Regions from separate parts of the Enterobacter pseudoroggenkampii genome, predicted to be linked through region 1. Evidence: predicted binding sites of a transcription regulator. Region 1 holds the regulator's gene; each other region holds the start of a gene.

What was found. Region 1 encodes sigma-54, which starts transcription at its own class of promoters, with help from an activator protein. Its sites were predicted from a motif close to GTTGGCACANNTTTCGCTNT; they were not measured.
Region 2: hycA (formate hydrogenlyase regulator HycA) is a predicted target of sigma-54. The motif match lies at 2,286-2,305, and genes of this name have one in related genera.
Region 3: glnA (glutamate--ammonia ligase) is a predicted target of sigma-54. The motif match lies at 1,994-2,013, and genes of this name have one in related genera.
Region 4: norV (anaerobic nitric oxide reductase flavorubredoxin) is a predicted target of sigma-54. The motif match lies at 2,405-2,424, and genes of this name have one in related genera.

Annotation. Positions count from the first base shown of each region.
Region 1 covers NZ_JAPMLV010000006.1:130,319-134,691, forward strand. The annotation lists gene lptC (LPS export ABC transporter periplasmic protein LptC) at 1-558, shown strand, start outside; gene lptA (lipopolysaccharide ABC transporter substrate-binding protein LptA) at 527-1,081, shown strand; gene lptB (LPS export ABC transporter ATP-binding protein) at 1,088-1,813, shown strand; gene rpoN (RNA polymerase factor sigma-54) at 1,861-3,294, shown strand; gene hpf (ribosome hibernation promoting factor) at 3,317-3,604, shown strand; gene ptsN (PTS IIA-like nitrogen regulatory protein PtsN) at 3,687-4,178, shown strand; gene rapZ (RNase adapter RapZ) at 4,224-4,373, shown strand, end outside.
Region 2 covers NZ_JAPMLV010000004.1:196,483-200,855, reverse strand. The annotation lists gene hypD (hydrogenase formation protein HypD) at 1-693, opposite strand, end outside; gene OTG14_RS17965 (HypC/HybG/HupF family hydrogenase formation chaperone) at 696-968, opposite strand; gene hypB (hydrogenase nickel incorporation protein HypB) at 959-1,822, opposite strand; gene hypA (hydrogenase maturation nickel metallochaperone HypA) at 1,826-2,176, opposite strand; gene hycA (formate hydrogenlyase regulator HycA) at 2,388-2,852, shown strand; gene OTG14_RS17945 (4Fe-4S dicluster domain-containing protein) at 2,923-3,531, shown strand; gene hycC (formate hydrogenlyase subunit 3) at 3,528-4,373, shown strand, end outside.
Region 3 covers NZ_JAPMLV010000010.1:73,701-78,073, reverse strand. The annotation lists gene glnL (nitrogen regulation protein NR(II)) at 1-328, opposite strand, end outside; gene glnA (glutamate--ammonia ligase) at 498-1,907, opposite strand; gene typA (ribosome-dependent GTPase TypA) at 2,286-4,109, shown strand; gene OTG14_RS23135 (peptidase domain-containing ABC transporter) at 4,266-4,373, opposite strand, start outside.
Region 4 covers NZ_JAPMLV010000004.1:174,106-178,478, reverse strand. The annotation lists gene norW (NADH:flavorubredoxin reductase NorW) at 1-913, opposite strand, end outside; gene norV (anaerobic nitric oxide reductase flavorubredoxin) at 910-2,358, opposite strand; gene norR (nitric oxide reductase transcriptional regulator NorR) at 2,545-4,059, shown strand; gene gutQ (arabinose-5-phosphate isomerase GutQ) at 4,056-4,373, opposite strand, start outside.

The DNA.
Region 1 (4,373 bases):
TGGATTATCATTTTGCTTTCGCTTGTCGCACTGGTATTGATTGGCGTGAACCTTGCCGATCGCGACGATACGCAAACGGAAGTGATCAACAATAACGATCCAACCTATAAAAGCGATCACAGCGACACCGTGGTCTACAGCCCTGAAGGCGCGCTGAACTATCGCCTGATTGCCCAGCATGTTGAATATTTTTCAGATGATGGTATTTCGTGGTTTACCCAACCTGTCATGACCACATTTGATAAGGACAAAGTGCCGACGTGGTCAATTAAGTCAGATCGGGCAAAACTGACAAATGACCGTATGCTTTATCTGTATGGCCACGTTGAAGTCAACGCCCTGACCGCTGACTCGCAGCTACGAAAAATTACGACGGATAATGCCCAGATCAACCTGGTAACCCAGGACGTGACGTCGCAGGATCTGGTCACACTGTATGGCACAACATTTAATTCCAGCGGTTTGAGAATGCGCGGGAACTTACGCAGCAAAAACGCCGAGCTGATTGAAAAGGTTAGAACCTCCTATGAAATTCAAAACAAACAAACTCAGCCTTAAAGTAATTATCGCCAGCGCGATGCTGGCGACCAGTCTCCCCGCGCTTGCTGTAACGGGCGATACCGACCAACCGATCCATATCGAGTCCGATACCCAGTCTCTCGATATGCAGGGCAACGTCGTCACCTTCACGGGTAACGTCGTCATGACTCAGGGCACCATCAAAATTAACGCGGACAAAGTGGTCGTGACCCGTCCGGGTGGCGAGCAAGGCAAAGAGATCATTGATGGTTACGGTAACCCGGCCACCTTCTACCAGATGCAGGACAACGGCAAGCCGGTGAAAGGTCACGCTACGCACATGCACTATGAGCTGGCGAAGGACCTGGTCATCCTGACCGGTAATGCGTACCTGGAACAGCTGGACAGCAACATTACCGGCGACCAGATTACCTATCTGGTGAAAGAGCAAAAAATGCAGGCCTCCAGCGAGAAAGGCAAACGCGTCACCACCGTACTGGTTCCGTCGCAGCTGCAGGACAAAGGCAAAGGCCAGGCCCCGGCACAGAAGAAGAGTAACTAATTCGTTATGGCAACATTAACTGCAAAAAATCTCGCGAAGGCCTATAAGGGCCGCCGTGTCGTAGAAGATGTCAGTCTGACCGTCAACTCCGGCGAAATTGTAGGGCTGCTTGGCCCTAACGGTGCGGGTAAAACCACCACTTTCTACATGGTCGTTGGCATTGTGCCGCGCGATGCCGGCAACATTGTCATTGACGATGAAGACATCAGTCTTCTGCCGCTGCACGCGCGCGCACGTCGCGGGATCGGCTACCTGCCGCAGGAAGCCTCCATTTTCCGTCGTCTTAGCGTTTACGATAACCTGATGGCGGTCCTGCAAATTCGTAACGATCTGACCAGCGAACAGCGTCAGGATCGTGCCAACGAGCTGATGGAAGAGTTCCACATTGAGCATCTGCGCGACAGCCTCGGTCAGGCTCTCTCCGGGGGCGAACGCCGCCGCGTTGAGATTGCCCGTGCGCTGGCCGCAAACCCGAAGTTTATCCTTCTGGATGAACCGTTTGCGGGCGTTGACCCAATCTCGGTTATCGACATTAAACGTATCATTGAACACCTGCGTGACAGCGGGCTTGGCGTACTGATCACCGACCACAACGTCCGTGAAACGCTGGCCGTGTGTGAACGCGCGTATATTGTGAGCCAGGGCAATCTGATCGCCCACGGTACGCCACAGCAGATCCTCGAAGACGATCATGTTAAGCGCGTCTATCTTGGGGAAGACTTCAGACTCTGATAGGGTAGAGGTAACGTAACGCCGAACCGGAGAAAAATGCTCTGAACATGAAGCAAGGTTTGCAATTAAGGCTCAGCCAACAACTGGCGATGACGCCGCAGCTACAGCAGGCAATTCGCCTGTTGCAACTGTCCACGTTAGAACTTCAGCAGGAGCTCCAGCAGGCGCTGGACAGCAACCCCCTGCTGGAACAAACCGATCTTCATGACGAGGTAGATACCCAGCAATCGCAGGATACAGAAGCGCTCGACACCGCGGATGCACTCGAACAAAAAGAGATGCCGGACGAGCTTCCGCTGGATGCCAGCTGGGATGAAATCTACACCGCCGGAACCCCTTCCGGTACGCGTGCAGACTACCAGGATGATGAGCTACCGGTCTACCAGGGCGAAACCACCCAGTCACTGCAGGATTACCTGATGTGGCAGGTGGAACTCACACCCTTCTCCGATACCGACCGCGCGATTGCCACCTCAATTGTCGATGCCGTTGACGACACTGGCTATTTGACCGTCACGCTGGACGATATTCTGGAAAGCATGGGCGACGACGAGATAGAGCTTGAGGAAGTTGAAGCCGTTCTGAAGCGCATCCAGCGTTTCGATCCGGTAGGCGTGGCCGCAAAAGATCTGCGCGACTGCCTGCTGATCCAGCTTTCTCAGTTCAGCAAAGAGACGCCGTGGCTCGACGAGGCGCGCTTAATCATCAGCGATCATCTGGATCTGTTGGCTAACCACGATTTCCGCTCCCTGATGCGCGTCACGCGCCTGAAGGAAGAGGTGCTGAAAGAAGCGGTGAATCTGATCCAGTCGCTCGATCCGCGCCCGGGACAGTCGATCCAGACCAGCGAGCCCGAGTACGTCATCCCGGATGTGCTGGTCAGAAAACACAATGGCCGCTGGGTCGTTGAACTGAATTCAGACAGCATCCCTCGCCTGCAAATCAACCAGCAGTATGCCTCCATGTGCACCAGCGTGCGTAACGACTCCGACAATCAATATATTCGTAGCAATTTGCAGGAAGCGCGATGGCTGATCAAAAGTCTGGAGAGCCGAAATGATACGCTGCTACGCGTCAGCCGCTGTATTGTCGAACAGCAGCAGGCGTTCTTTGAGCAGGGCGAAGAGTATATGAAACCGATGGTACTGGCGGATATCGCCCAGGCCGTCGAAATGCATGAATCAACCATTTCCCGTGTCACCACGCAGAAGTATCTGCACAGTCCACGCGGTATTTTTGAGCTTAAGTATTTCTTCTCCAGCCATGTGAATACCGAGGGCGGCGGCGAAGCGTCGTCAACGGCCATTCGTGCCCTGGTGAAGAAGTTGATCGCCGCGGAGAACCCCGCGAAGCCACTAAGCGACAGTAAGTTAACCACCATGCTGTCCGATCAGGGTATTATGGTGGCACGTCGTACTGTTGCGAAGTATCGAGAGTCTTTATCCATTCCGCCGTCCAACCAGCGTAAACAGCTGGTCTGACACAACCGATAAGGAAGACACTATGCAGCTCAACATCACTGGACAAAACGTCGAAATTACTGAGGCTTTACGCGACTTTGTGAACGCGAAGTTTGCAAAACTCGAGCAGTATTTCGAAAGGATCAATCAGGTCTATATTGTGTTGAAAGTGGAGAAAGTGACTCATATCTCGGATGCCACCCTGCATGTTAACGGGGGTGAACTGCATGCCAGTGCGGAAGGGCAAGACATGTACGCTGCTATCGACGGCTTGATTGATAAGCTTGCACGACAGCTCAATAAACATAAAGATAAACTGAAACAACACTAATTGTCCGGGCAGTTAACGGGTGCAGGACGGCCTGTTGTGAAACACAACAGGCCATTTGTACAGTTAGCGCTTAGGTGAAATTATGATGAACAACGATTCCGCTCTTCAACTGAGCAATGTCCTTAACCAGGAATGTACCCGCAGTGCGGTTCACTGCCAGAGCAAAAAACGTGCGCTGGAGATCATCAGTGAACTGGCCGCAAAACAGCTGGGCCTGCCGCCGCAGGTGGTATTCGAAGCGATTCTGACCCGTGAAAAAATGGGCAGTACCGGTATCGGCAACGGCATCGCGATACCGCACGGCAAACTGGAAGAGGATACTCTGCGTGCCGTTGGTGTGTTTGTGCAACTTGAAACACCCATCGCCTTCGATGCCATTGATAACCAGCCCGTCGATCTCCTCTTCGCGCTGCTGGTGCCTGCCGACCAGACGAAAACCCATCTGCATACGCTGTCGCTGGTCGCAAAACGTCTGGCCGATAAAACCATTTGCCGTCGGCTGCGCTCGGCCCAAAGTGATGAAGAGCTCTATCAGATTATCACTGAAGCAGAAGGCAATCAGGATGATGCATAACCAGGAGATGGCCTTCACATCTGTTGTCCTGAGGAGAAACGGAACATGGTGCTGATGATTGTCAGTGGCCGTTCAGGGTCGGGGAAATCCGTTGCTCTGCGCGCGCTGGAAGACATGGGTTTTTACTGCGTAGATAACCTGCCGGTCGTGTTATTGCCCGACCTGGCCCGCACGCTTGCGGAGAGACAAACCTCT
Region 2 (4,373 bases), on a different contig from region 1:
ATCAAGTGGTTCGAAACCAGCGACCACTAACGGACGATTGTACTGTTCAGCGATAAAACCGTAGGCGTCTGTGCCAATCACCATGCTGACATGCCCCGGTGCCAGAAAGGCGTCAATGCCGTTTCCCGGCTCTTCCAGCAGGCTGCGCAGGGTGGGGATAAGCGTAATGTGCTGGCAGAAGAAGAAAAAGTTATCGACGCCGCGCGCTTTTGCCTGCTGCAGCGTGATGGCGGTGGCGGGCATGGTGGTTTCAAACCCCAGGCCAAAGAACACCACCTTACGCGCGGGATTATTCTCTGCCAGCGTCAGGGCATCCATCGGCGAATAGACGATCCGCACGTCCGCACCGCGCGCTTTTGCCTGCAGCAGCGAGCCGTTTTTCCCCGGCACGCGCATCGCGTCGCCAAAGGTGCAGAAAATGACGTCGGGCTGGCTGGCAATTTCAATACAGCTGTCGATGCGCCCCATCGGCAGCACGCAGACCGGGCAGCCGGGGCCGTGGATAAACTCGATGTTCTCCGGCAGCAGCTGGTCGAGGCCAAATTTGAAGATGGCGTGCGTGTGCCCGCCGCACACCTCCATGATCCGCAGCGGTCTTTCTGTCGTGAAGTCCAGCAGCGCTGCGCGCGTTTTCAGGTGGCCGATAAGCTGCAGCACCTGCTCCGGCGCGCGGTATTCATCAACGTAACGCATGATTACCGCTCCTCGCCGTACAGCAGCGCGCCCACGTCAGGCTCCACGTCAAACATGTTCTGCAACGCATCCAGCGTGTCGCGGGCTTCCGCTTCGTTAATCACGCTCATTGCGAACCCCACGTGCACCAGCACCCACTGGCCGAGACGCGATGCGCCCGTTTCATCTGTGTTGCCCACCAGCGTCAGGTCCACGTCGCGCAGGATGCCGCAGACCTCGACTTTGGCCTGATTACCGTCGATGGCGTAAATTTGCCCAGGTACGCCTATGCACATCGCTCGTTCTCCAGCCACTGTAGCCAACTGTCCATGCCGTCACCGCGCGTGGCGGAGACCAGCAGGATCTCAATCTCCGGATTCACTTCACGGGCATACGCCAGGCACTTATCCACGTCGAAATTCAGGTACGGCAGCAGGTCGACTTTGTTCAGCAGCATGATGGACGCGGCGGCAAACATATGCGGGTACTTCAGCGGTTTGTCTTCGCCTTCGGTCACCGAAAGCACCGCCACCTTGTGCCGTTCGCCCAGGTCGAAGCTCGCCGGGCAGACCAGGTTGCCGACGTTTTCAATAAACAGAATGCCGTCATCCGCCAGCGGCAGGCGCGGGGCGGCGTCGGCAATCATCTGCGCATCCAGGTGGCAGCCTTTGCCGGTATTAACCTGAATCGCCGGGGTGCCGGTTGCGCGAATACGCGCCGCGTCGTTAACGGTTTGCTGGTCGCCTTCAATCACCGCGCAGGAGACGCGCCCGTTCAGGCGCTTGAGCGTTTCCGTTAACAGCGTGGTTTTGCCGGAGCCGGGGCTGGAGACCAGATTCAACACCAGCTGTTTACGGGTGGCAAAGCGGGCGCGGTTGCGGGCGGCGATCTGGTTATTTTTGTCCAGCACGTTGATTTCCACTTCCAGCATCTGGCGCTGGCTGATACCCGGCGCGTGGGTGCCCGCTTCCCCGTGGCCGTAATGCAGATCGCCCACTTCGGAGCGCTGCGGAGCGAAGGTGATACCGGTCAGTGCCGCAGAAGGTCGTGGGGCAGGAGAAAAGGGCGCGGAGCGAAACGCGGAATGGGGGCGATGTTCATCCCCTTCTATATACAGGTTGCCTTCGGCGCAACCGCAGGTACTACACATACTTTACTCCTTCTCGATTTCGAGACGTTGGATCTGCATGCCGTCATCCGCCACGATGCGAAGACCGGTGCTCTGACACTGCGGACAGCGCTGAACCTTTGATGACAGCAGGGTGACGTACTGCTGGCACTGTTCGCACCAGCACTCCGCCTGCTGCTCTTCAATATGCAGTTCGCAGCCTTCCGCCAGCGTGCCGCGGCACACCAGTTCAAAACAGAAATTCAGGGCGCTGGTCTCGACGCAGGAAAACGCCCCGACCTTCAGCCAGACGCCGGTAACGCGTTTCGCGTGGTTTTGCACTGCCTGCTGCTCGATAAGTTCCAGAGCCCGCTGGCAGAGGGTGATTTCGTGCATGACGCCTCCTCAGTGAATTGCGCCATTGAATGCAATAACGGTGCCAGCTTGATTTTTGTTAAGGCGTGACGATGTCAACGCTGTCGAAATGACACGTCGACACCGCGGCGTTGACAGCGGTTTTGCAATTAAATCAATTAAAAATCATATAGATAAAAACTGGCATGGAATCTGCTTAACAGCCGCTATCTCCATTAAACGGATACCTTCTATGACTATTTGGGAAATCAGCGAAAAAGCGGATTACATCGCGCAGCGTCATCAGCAGCTGCAGGACCAGTGGCACCTTTACTGCAACTCGCTGGTTCAGGGCATTACCCTCTCGAAAGCGCGTCTTCACCACGCGATGAGCTGCGCGGCACAGGGGGATATGAGCTTTGTCCTGTTCGGCCATTTCACGATCAACGTGACCCTGGCAGATAACTTCAACAGCCACACCATCGAGTACCACCTCGAGACAAAAGACGGCGAAAAACAGTGTATTGCGAAGGCGCAGCTGATGGCCGACGGCATGGTGGACGGCCACGTCAGCAACCGCGATCGCCAGCAGGTGCTGGAGCACTATCTGGAAAAAATCGCGCCGGTCTATAACGGCCTGTACGCCGCCGTTGAACGCGATCTCCCGGTCAACCTGAAGCTGCTGATGGACGGAAATGCCTCAGCGAACGTGGCCTGACCCTTGCGTGTCGAGAAGTGTCGACAAGACAGTTTTTCGTCAAAAATGACTATCACCAGAGGATGACCCGGTGAACCGTTTTGTAATTGCCGACTCGACGGTCTGTATTGGCTGTCGAACCTGTGAGGCGGCGTGTTCGGAAACGCATCGCCTGTATGGGCTGCAGTCCATGCCGCGCCTGCACGTCATGCGTAATGAAAAAGAGTCTGCCCCGCAGCTCTGCCATCACTGTGAAGACGCCCCCTGCGCGGGTGTCTGCCCTGTGAATGCCATCACCCGCGTTGATGGCGCTGTCCAGCTGAACGAAAGCCTGTGCGTAAGCTGCAAGCTGTGCGGCATCGCCTGCCCGTTCGGCGCGATTGAATTTTCCGGCAGCCGTCCGCTGCACATTCCGGCGAACGCTAACTCGCCAAAAGCCCCGCCTGCGCCACCGGCTCCGGCACGCGTAAGCACGTTGCTGGACTGGGTGCCCGGCATCCGTGCCGTGGCGGTGAAGTGCGACCTGTGCAGCTTCGATGAGCAGGGTCCGGCCTGCGTGCGCACCTGCCCGACTAAAGCATTGATTCTGGTTAACATTCGCGACATCGCCCGTACCAGCAAGCGCAAACGCGAGCTGACCATCAACAGTGATTTTGGCGACCTTTCTCTGCTACAGGCGCTTAACGAGGGGGCGAAATGAACGCGGCAATGATGATTACCAGCGCGGTAGCCTGTTTTACTGCCGCCGCTGTTCTGGCGCTGATCTTCTCATTCCATAAAACCCTGAGCGGCGCGATCGCCGGGATTGGCGGGGCGGTAGCTAGCCTGATGACGCTGGCGGCAGGCGGCGTTGTCCTGCTCGGCGGCCAGTCCGCAGAAACCGTGATGCCGCTGATTCGGCACACCGTTGAGATCACGCCCCTGAACGCCATCTGGCTGGTGACGTTTGGCCTGTGCGGGCTGTTTATCAGCCTGTTCAATATCGACTGGCACCGCCACCCGCATGCTAAAGCCAACGGCCTGCTGGTTAATCTGCTGATGGCGACGGCGGTCTGTACCGTTATCGCCAGCAACCTCGGCGCGCTGGTGGTGATGGCGGAGATCATGGCGCTGTTCGGCGTGTTCCTGACGGGCTGCAGCGCCTCCGGCAAGCTGTGGTTTGCGCTGGGACGCCTGGGGACGCTGCTGCTGGTGCTGGCCTGCTGGCTGGTGTGGCAACGCTTTGGCACGCTGGATTTCTCTGCGCTCAACGGGCATCCGCTGGGGAATGACGTCTGGCTGCTGGGCGTTATCGGCTTTGGCCTGCTCGCTGGCATCATCCCGCTGCACGGCTGGGTGCCGCAGGCGCATGCGAATGCCTCCGCGCCCGCCGCCGCGCTGTTTTCGGTGGTGGTGATGAAAGTGGGTCTGTTCGGAATTTTGGCGATTACGCTGACCGGCGGACAACCGCCGCTATGGTGGGGCGTTGTGCTGCTGATCGCCGGAATGATTACCGCGTTCGTCGGCGGCCTGTACGCGCTGATGGAGCACAATATCCAGCGT
Region 3 (4,373 bases), on a different contig from region 1:
GCGCCATTTCCAGCAGGATCATCCCATCGGGAAGACGCTGCGCGGTCAGCGACAGAATGTGCGAGCGTCCGTCGATCACCAGCGTCACTTCGTTATCGGTAAACCCCTGGCCAGCCTGCAAACTTTCCTGCATCAGGCCAATATTCAGCGAAAAATAGCTCAGGAGTTCAGGAAGCGGGGTGCCGAACAGTTTACGTGCGCTTTGGGCGAGCAGCTGCTGCGCCGCCGGGTTGGCGTAATGAACGGCCAGCTCGTCATCGACCAGCAAAATGCTGTTAATCAAAGAATTGAGGATCTGCCCAGCATCGGGCAGCGTGCCAGTTGCCATTCAGCAGTCTCCTGGAGTTGTTGCACTGTTTTAGTGCAGTATAGCGTTTTCGGCGTAAATAGCGCGTGAGATCAGGTTGTTGGTGGAGAAAAAAGCCCATCCGGAGATGGGCTAAAAGTTTCCACGGCAACTACCCCCGGCGCTTGTCACGCCGGGTAAAACAACTTTATTAAACGCTGTAGTACAGCTCGAACTCAACCGGGTGTGGCGTCATACGCACACGGTCGTTCTCTTCAATACGCAGGGCGATGTAAGCGTCAATCGCTTCATCAGTGAACACACCACCCGCAGTCAGGAACTCGCGGTCTGCGTCCAGCGCCTGCAGGGCTTCTTCCAGAGAGCCAGCAACCTGTGGGATCTCTTTCGCTTCTTCTGGCGGCAGGTCGTACAGGTTTTTGTCCATCGCTTCGCCCGGGTGGATCTTATTCTTAATACCGTCCAGACCGGCCATCAGCAGTGCTGCGAAGCACAGGTATGGGTTAGCCGCTGGATCCGGGAAGCGCACTTCGATACGACGTGCTTTAGGAGACGCCACCACCGGAATACGGATAGAAGCAGAACGGTTACGTGCAGAGTAGGCCAGCATCACTGGCGCTTCGTAGCCCGGGACCAGACGCTTGTAGGAGTTAGTGGTTGGGTTCGCCAGGGCGTTGATCGCTTTAGCGTGTTTGATAACACCACCGATGTAGTGCAGCGCCTGCTCGGACAGACCGGCATATTTGTCGCCAGAGAACAGGTTGGTACCGTTCTTGGACAGAGACATGTGGCAGTGCATACCGGAACCGTTATCGCCAAACATTGGTTTTGGCATGAAGGTCGCGGTTTTACCGAAACGGTGCGCAACGTTGTGCACAACGTATTTGTAAATCTGAATCTCATCCGCTTTCTTGGTCATGGTGTTAAAGCGGGTAGCGATTTCGTTCTGGCCAGCAGTCGCCACTTCGTGGTGGTGCGCTTCAACAACCAGGCCCATCTCTTCCATGATCATACACATGGTAGAACGGATGTCCTGTGAAGAATCGACCGGAGGAACCGGGAAGTAACCGCCTTTCACGCCAGGACGGTGACCTTTGTTACCACCTTCGTATTTGGTGGAAGAGTTCCATGCACCTTCGATGTCATCGATAGCCACGTGGGAACCAGAAATTGAAGCGCCGAAACGGATGTCGTCAAACAGGAAGAACTCTGGCTCTGGTCCGAACAGAACGGTGTCTGCGATGCCGGTAGAACGCAGGTACTCTTCAGCACGTTTTGCGATAGAACGTGGGTCACGGTCGTAGCCCTGCAGCGTGCCTGGCTCGAGGATGTCGCAACGGATGATCAGGGTTGGTTCTTCGAAGAACGGGTCAATGAGCGCAGTGGTCGCGTCCGGCATCAGAACCATGTCGGATTCGTTAATGCCTTTCCAGCCACCAATGGAGGAGCCGTCAAACATTTTGCCTTCTTCGAAGAATTCGGCGTTCACCTGATGAGCAGGGATTGTGACGTGCTGTTCTTTACCTTTGGTATCGGTGAAGCGCAGATCAACAAACTTCACTTCATGTTCGTTCAGCATCGTCAAAACGTGTTCAGCGGACATACTTAACTCTCCAGATTGGTCATTGTCGTCGTGGTAACGAGGTCTTCAATTTCTGTTTGTACTGGCTGGTGCCATGTATTTTTTATAAAGCGAAATCTGTGCCAACTTTTAAAACACCCCAAAAAGGCGTTATCATGCGCACCATAGTGCAAAAGGGCTGCACCACGATGGATTTGTTGCACCAGTATAGTGCTTCAATGTGAACATTGAGCACCATATTGGTGCAATTTACGTTAAAGAGCCCTTTTACCGCTCCGTGAAAGCGATCACAAAGCATCCCTGCATGACTTGTTTGCGGGGGATGTTTGTGATCCTGTTTTGTAGTGCGATTAATCCGTGTACAATAACGCGCTATTTCTAAATGCCTGAGGCAAAGTTGTGATCGAAAATTTGCGTAACATCGCCATCATCGCGCACGTAGACCATGGTAAAACTACCCTGGTTGACAAGCTGCTGCAGCAATCCGGTACGTTTGATGCGCGTGCCGAAACCCAAGAACGCGTGATGGACTCCAACGATTTGGAGAAAGAGCGTGGGATTACCATCCTCGCGAAAAACACCGCGATTAAATGGAATGACTACCGTATCAACATCGTTGATACCCCAGGGCACGCCGACTTCGGTGGTGAAGTTGAACGTGTAATGTCCATGGTAGACTCCGTTCTGCTGGTCGTTGACGCAATGGATGGCCCAATGCCACAGACGCGCTTCGTGACCAAAAAAGCTTTTGCCCATGGTCTGAAGCCAATCGTTGTTATCAACAAAGTTGACCGCCCTGGCGCGCGTCCTGACTGGGTTGTTGACCAGGTCTTCGACCTGTTCGTTAACCTCGACGCGACCGACGAGCAGCTGGACTTCCCTATCGTTTACGCCTCTGCGCTGAACGGTATCGCAGGTCTGGACCACGAAGACATGGCTGAAGACATGACCCCGCTGTATCAGGCGATTGTTGACCGTGTTCCTGCGCCAAACGTCGATCTTGACGGTACCCTGCAGATGCAGATCTCTCAGCTCGACTACAACAACTACGTTGGCGTAATCGGCATTGGTCGTATCAAGCGCGGTAAAGTGAAGCCTAACCAGCAGGTTACTATCATCGATAGTGAAGGCAAAACCCGTAACGGTAAAGTTGGTAAAGTGCTGACTCACCTGGGTCTTGAGCGTATCGAGAGCGACATCGCTGAAGCGGGCGACATTATCGCTATCACCGGTCTGGGTGAACTGAACATCTCCGACACCATCTGCGATCCGCAGAACGTCGAAGCGCTGCCAGCCCTGTCCGTTGATGAACCAACCGTATCCATGTTCTTCAACGTCAACACCTCTCCGTTCTGTGGTAAAGAAGGTAAGTTCGTTACCTCTCGTCAGATCCTTGACCGCCTGAACAAAGAGCTGGTGCACAACGTTGCGCTGCGCGTTGAAGAAACCGAAGACGCTGATGCATTCCGCGTTTCGGGTCGTGGTGAGCTGCACCTGTCTGTTCTGATCGAAAACATGCGTCGTGAAGGTTTCGAAATGGCGGTTTCCCGTCCGAAAGTAATCTTCCGCGAAATCGACGGCCGTAAACAAGAGCCGTTCGAAAACGTGACGCTGGACGTTGAAGAGCAGCACCAGGGTTCTGTGATGCAGGCTCTGGGTGAGCGTAAAGGCGACCTGAAAAACATGAATCCAGATGGCAAAGGCCGCGTACGTCTCGACTACGTGATCCCAAGCCGTGGCCTGATCGGCTTCCGTTCAGAGTTCATGACCATGACCTCTGGTACCGGCCTGCTGTACTCCACCTTCAGCCACTACGACGACGTTCGTCCGGGCGAAGTGGGCCAGCGTAACAACGGCGTACTGATCTCCAACGGTCAGGGTAAAGCGGTTGCGTTTGCGCTGTTCGGTCTGCAGGATCGCGGTAAGCTGTTCCTGGGTCACGGTGCTGAAGTTTATGAAGGCCAGATCATCGGTATTCACAGTCGTTCTAACGACCTGACCGTAAACTGCCTGACCGGTAAGAAACTGACCAACATGCGTGCGTCCGGTACTGACGAAGCAACGGTTCTGGTTCCACCGATCAAGATGACTCTGGAGCAGGCTCTGGAATTCATCGATGATGACGAACTGGTAGAAGTGACTCCACAGTCAATTCGTATCCGTAAACGTCACCTGACCGAGAACGATCGTAAACGTGCTATGCGCGGTGCGAAAGAAGACTAATACGGTCAATCTATAGGCCGGGTAAGCGCACGCGCCACCCGGCAGGTAAAAAGCCGCTGATCCCTCAGCGGCTTTTTTATTCGATGATCGCCAGAATTCTTCATTACCCGGGGACGTTATGTCCCAACGCTATCTTTTTCCTGCGAAATTCACGGATTAGGGTAACTCTGCTCCATTTATCACGAACACCCGATCTGCCGATGAAATCGTGGTTTCGCGATGCGCGATAATAATCCTCGTAATGTTCATCGCCTGTATAGACTG
Region 4 (4,373 bases), on a different contig from region 1:
GTGCGCTGCCGCCGAGCAGGTTTTTCGCCAGATACATGGCGCTCAGCTGTATCGGCTGCAGGAAAGGCAGCACCTGACCGTTGATTTCAGCGCAGTCGCCTAACGCGTAAATATCGGGCTGCGTGGTTTGAAGGTAGCTATTTACCTTCACGCCACGGCCTGTTTCGGCGCCTGCACGATGCGCCAGCGCAGTTTCCGGGCGCAGGCCCGTCGCCGCGATAACCACATCCACCTCAACGCTGCGGCTGCGGTCGAGCGTGGCACGAATACCGCCTTCGGTTTTGCGCAGGCTTTGCAGCTGCGATTTCAGCAGCAGATGCACCCCCATGTCGGTCAGACGATGCTGTAAGCGACTGCTTACTTCTGCGGGCATCAGCGCCGACAGAATGCTCGCCGCATGGTCGACCAGGGTCACCGATTTGCCCGCCCGGCAGAAATCCATCGCCAGCTCGGTGCCGATCAGTCCGCCGCCGACAATCATCACGCGCTTTGCGTCGCGAAGCGCCGTTTCGCTGGCCTGATACGCCTGCTGGCTGTTGAGGGTGAGCATCAGCTCGCGGCCCTCAATCGGCGGCACGAAAGCAGAGGCACCCGTGGCCAGCACCAGCCTGTCGTACTGCCAGGTCTTCTCTTTTGCTTTCACCACGTGTGCGGCGGCGTCGATATCGGTGACCCAGGTGTACGGAAACAGACGCAGGTTGAACTGTTCCGCGAACTCCCCCGCCGTCTGGCGGGTGAGTTCTTGGGCGCGCTGATTCTGGCTAATAACGTGGCTTAAATCAGGTTTGTTGTACTCGTCCATGCTGTCGGCGGCAATCACCGTCAGCGGCACGCTGGCATCCTGCTTGCGGATGTTTTTCACCAGCTGACGGGCGGCAAAGCCCGAGCCGATGATGACGATACCGTTGCTCATTTTGCCTCCGTACCCAGTTCGTCAAAGACGTCCTTACCGAGGGAACATTCCGGGCAGAGGAAATTGTCCGGCACGTCGCGCCACGGCGTGCCCGGGGCAACATCCTGCAGCGGTTCGCCCAGGTCAGGATCGTAAATCCACTGGCAGACGCTGCACTGCATGCGCGGGCCGAGATCGGCGGCTGCCGCGGCGGCACAGGCGCAGGCTTCCTGCTGTTCGGGTGCTTTTGCCGCCACTTCCGGCAGCGGAGCGAGCGCCCACTGACGGGCAATGTCGCGACCGTGCTGGCGACAGATCTCCAGGGCGTCGATATCCGGGCGCCACTTGGCCTTCAGGCTCATGGACATCTCAAAGCCCGCATCCTGTAAGCGGGTGGAGAGACGGTCTACCGCGCCGCCGCTCCAGCCGTGGGAGCCAAAGGCGCTGGCGCGCTTGTTGCGAAAGCGCAGGCCGGTCATCTCTTCTACCAGACCGGCAATTTTCGGCATCATCACGTTGTTCATGGTGGAGGTGCCCACCAGCACGCCCTTAGAGCGGAACACGTTGGTTAACACCTCATTCTTATCGCTGCGCGCCACATTGAAGATTTTCACCGCCACGTTCGGGTCCACTTCGTTGATGCCCTGGGCAATGGCGTCCGCCATCATGCGGGTGTTGTTGGACATGGTGTCGTAGAAAATAGTGATGCGGTCTTCCTGATAGTCCGCCGCCCACTTCAGGTACAGCTCGACGATCTGGGTGGGGTTTTCACGCCACACCACGCCGTGGGAGGTGGCAATCATCTCCACCGGCAGGTTGAAGCCGAGGATTTCGGTGATTTTCGGCGTGACCAGGCGGCTGAACGGCGTCAGGATGTTGGCATAGTACCGCTGGCACTGCTCGAACAGCTCTGTCTGATCCACTTCGTCATTAAACAAACGTTCGTCGCAGTAGTGCTGGCCGAAGGCGTCGTTGCTGAACAGCACCGCGTCACCGGTCATGTAGGTCATCATGCTGTCCGGCCAGTGCAGCATCGGGGTTTCCACGAAGATCAGCTGCTTGCCATTACCGATATCCAGCGCGTCGCCGGTTTTCACGGTGTGGAAGTTCCACTCCGGATGGTGGTGGTGGCCGTTGATCGAGTCGATGGCGTTGGTGGTGCAGTAGACAGGTGTGTTCGGGATGTAAGACATCAGCTCGGTCAGCGCGCCGGCGTGATCTTCTTCCGCGTGGTTGATGATGATGTAATCGATGGTGTCGAGATCGATTTCGCTGCGCAGGTTCTGCACGAACTCGCGGCTGAACTTGTGATCGACGGTATCGATCAGCACGTTTTTTCCTTCGCGGATGAGATAGCTGTTGTAGCTGCTGCCGCGCAGCGTTTTGTATTCCGTCCCGTGGAAATCGCGCACTTCCCAGTCACGTTGACCGACCCAATGAATGTTATTTTTAACCAGAATAGACATAGCAACCTCTACATGATACAGCATTTTCAAATAAGATGGTTTGCTTATATCAAGTTGCGTGCCAACTTTTATTTTATTGATTTTACTTAATTAATTTTTTTATGATCCGTAATGGGTAGTCATTATGACTATTCAAAACAGTGTCACTATGACAACATGCATTGTCAAAATGACAGCGAGGCAGACATGAGCTTTTCCGTAGACGTGCTGGCGAAGATCGCCATTGAGCTGCAAACCGGTATCGGCCATCAGGATCGCTTTCAGCGGCTGATCTCCACGCTGCGCCACGTGCTGGCGTGCGACGCCTCGGCGCTGCTGCGCTACGAAGGACGACAGTTTATTCCCCTGGCGATCGACGGCCTGGCGAAGGATGTGCTCGGACGGCGCTTTACCCTTGAAGGCCATCCGCGTCTGGAAACTATCGCCCGCGCGGGTGACGTGGTGCGCTTCCCGGCGGACAGCGACTTGCCCGATCCGTACGACGGGCTTATTCCCGGACAGGAGAGTCTGAAGGTACACGCCTGTATCGGCCTGCCGCTGTTTGCTGGGCAGAATCTGATTGGCGCGCTGACCCTCGACGGCCTGTCGCCGGTCCAGTTCGACACCTTTAGCGATGAAGAACTGCGCCTGATTGCGGCGCTGGCCGCCGGGGCGCTTAACAACGCGCTGCTGATTGAACAGCTGGAGAGCCAGAATATTCTTCCCGGCAGCCCGGCGGCGTTTGAGCAGATAACGCACACAGAGATGATTGGCCTCTCGCCGGGCATGGCGCAGCTCAAAAAAGAGATTGAGATTGTTGCCGCCTCAGATTTGAACGTGCTGATCTTCGGCGAAACCGGCACCGGTAAGGAGCTGGTGGCGAAATCCATTCACGAAGCCTCGCCGCGCGCGATTAACCCGCTGGTGTACCTCAACTGCGCCGCGCTGCCGGAGAGCGTGGCGGAAAGCGAGCTGTTTGGTCACGTTAAGGGAGCGTTTACCGGGGCCATCAGCAACCGCAGCGGCAAGTTTGAAATGGCCGATAACGGCACGCTGTTTCTGGATGAGATTGGTGAGCTTTCCCTTTCGTTACAGGCCAAGCTGCTGCGCGTGTTGCAGTACGGCGACATCCAGCGCGTGGGGGATGATCGCAGTCACAGAGTGGACGTTCGCGTGCTGGCGGCGACCAACCGTGACCTGCGTGAAGCGGTGCTGGCCGGGCAGTTCCGCGCCGACCTGTTCCACCGCCTGAGCGTGTTCCCACTTACCGTGCCGCCGCTGCGCGAGCGCGGGGACGACGTGGTGCTGCTGGCGGGCTATTTCTGCGAGCAGTGCCGTCTCCGGATGGGGCTTTCCCGCGTGGTGCTGAGCCCGGGAGCGAGGGCGCATCTGTTGAGCTACGGCTGGCCGGGCAACGTGCGCGAGCTGGAGCATGCGATCCACCGTGCGGTGGTGCTGGCGCGGGCGACGCGTTCGGGTGACGAAGTGGTGATCCACGCGCGCCATTTTGCGCTGCAGGATGAAACCACACCGGCTGTCGTGCAGGCGGCGCCAGAGATAGCGAATGAAAATCTGCGTGAAGCCACGGAGGCGTTTCAGCGTCAGAGGATTACCCGCGCGCTGGAGCAGAATAACCGTAACTGGGCGGCGTGCGCCCGGACGCTGGAGATGGACGTCGCCAACCTGCACCGGCTGGCGAAGCGTCTCGGACTGAAGGGTTAGATAATCCCGGCCTGATAGAAGTCCTGCAGGTTGATGGCACCGCACAGTCTGCCGGCGTCATCCACCACCGGCGCGGCGGTGATTTTGCGCTTCATCAGCACCTCTTTGGCTTCAATGGCGCGGCTCTCGGCGTTCAGCGTCAGCCCGCCCTGTGTCATAGCGTCCGACACTTTGGTTTCCAGCTTGCCGCCGCCCACCAGCCAGCGGCGCAGGTCGCCGTCGGTGAACACGCCTTTGACGTACCCGTCGTCATCGCACACCGCTACCAGCCCCAGGCCGGTGCGGCTCAGCTCTAGCATCGCGTCCATGACGCT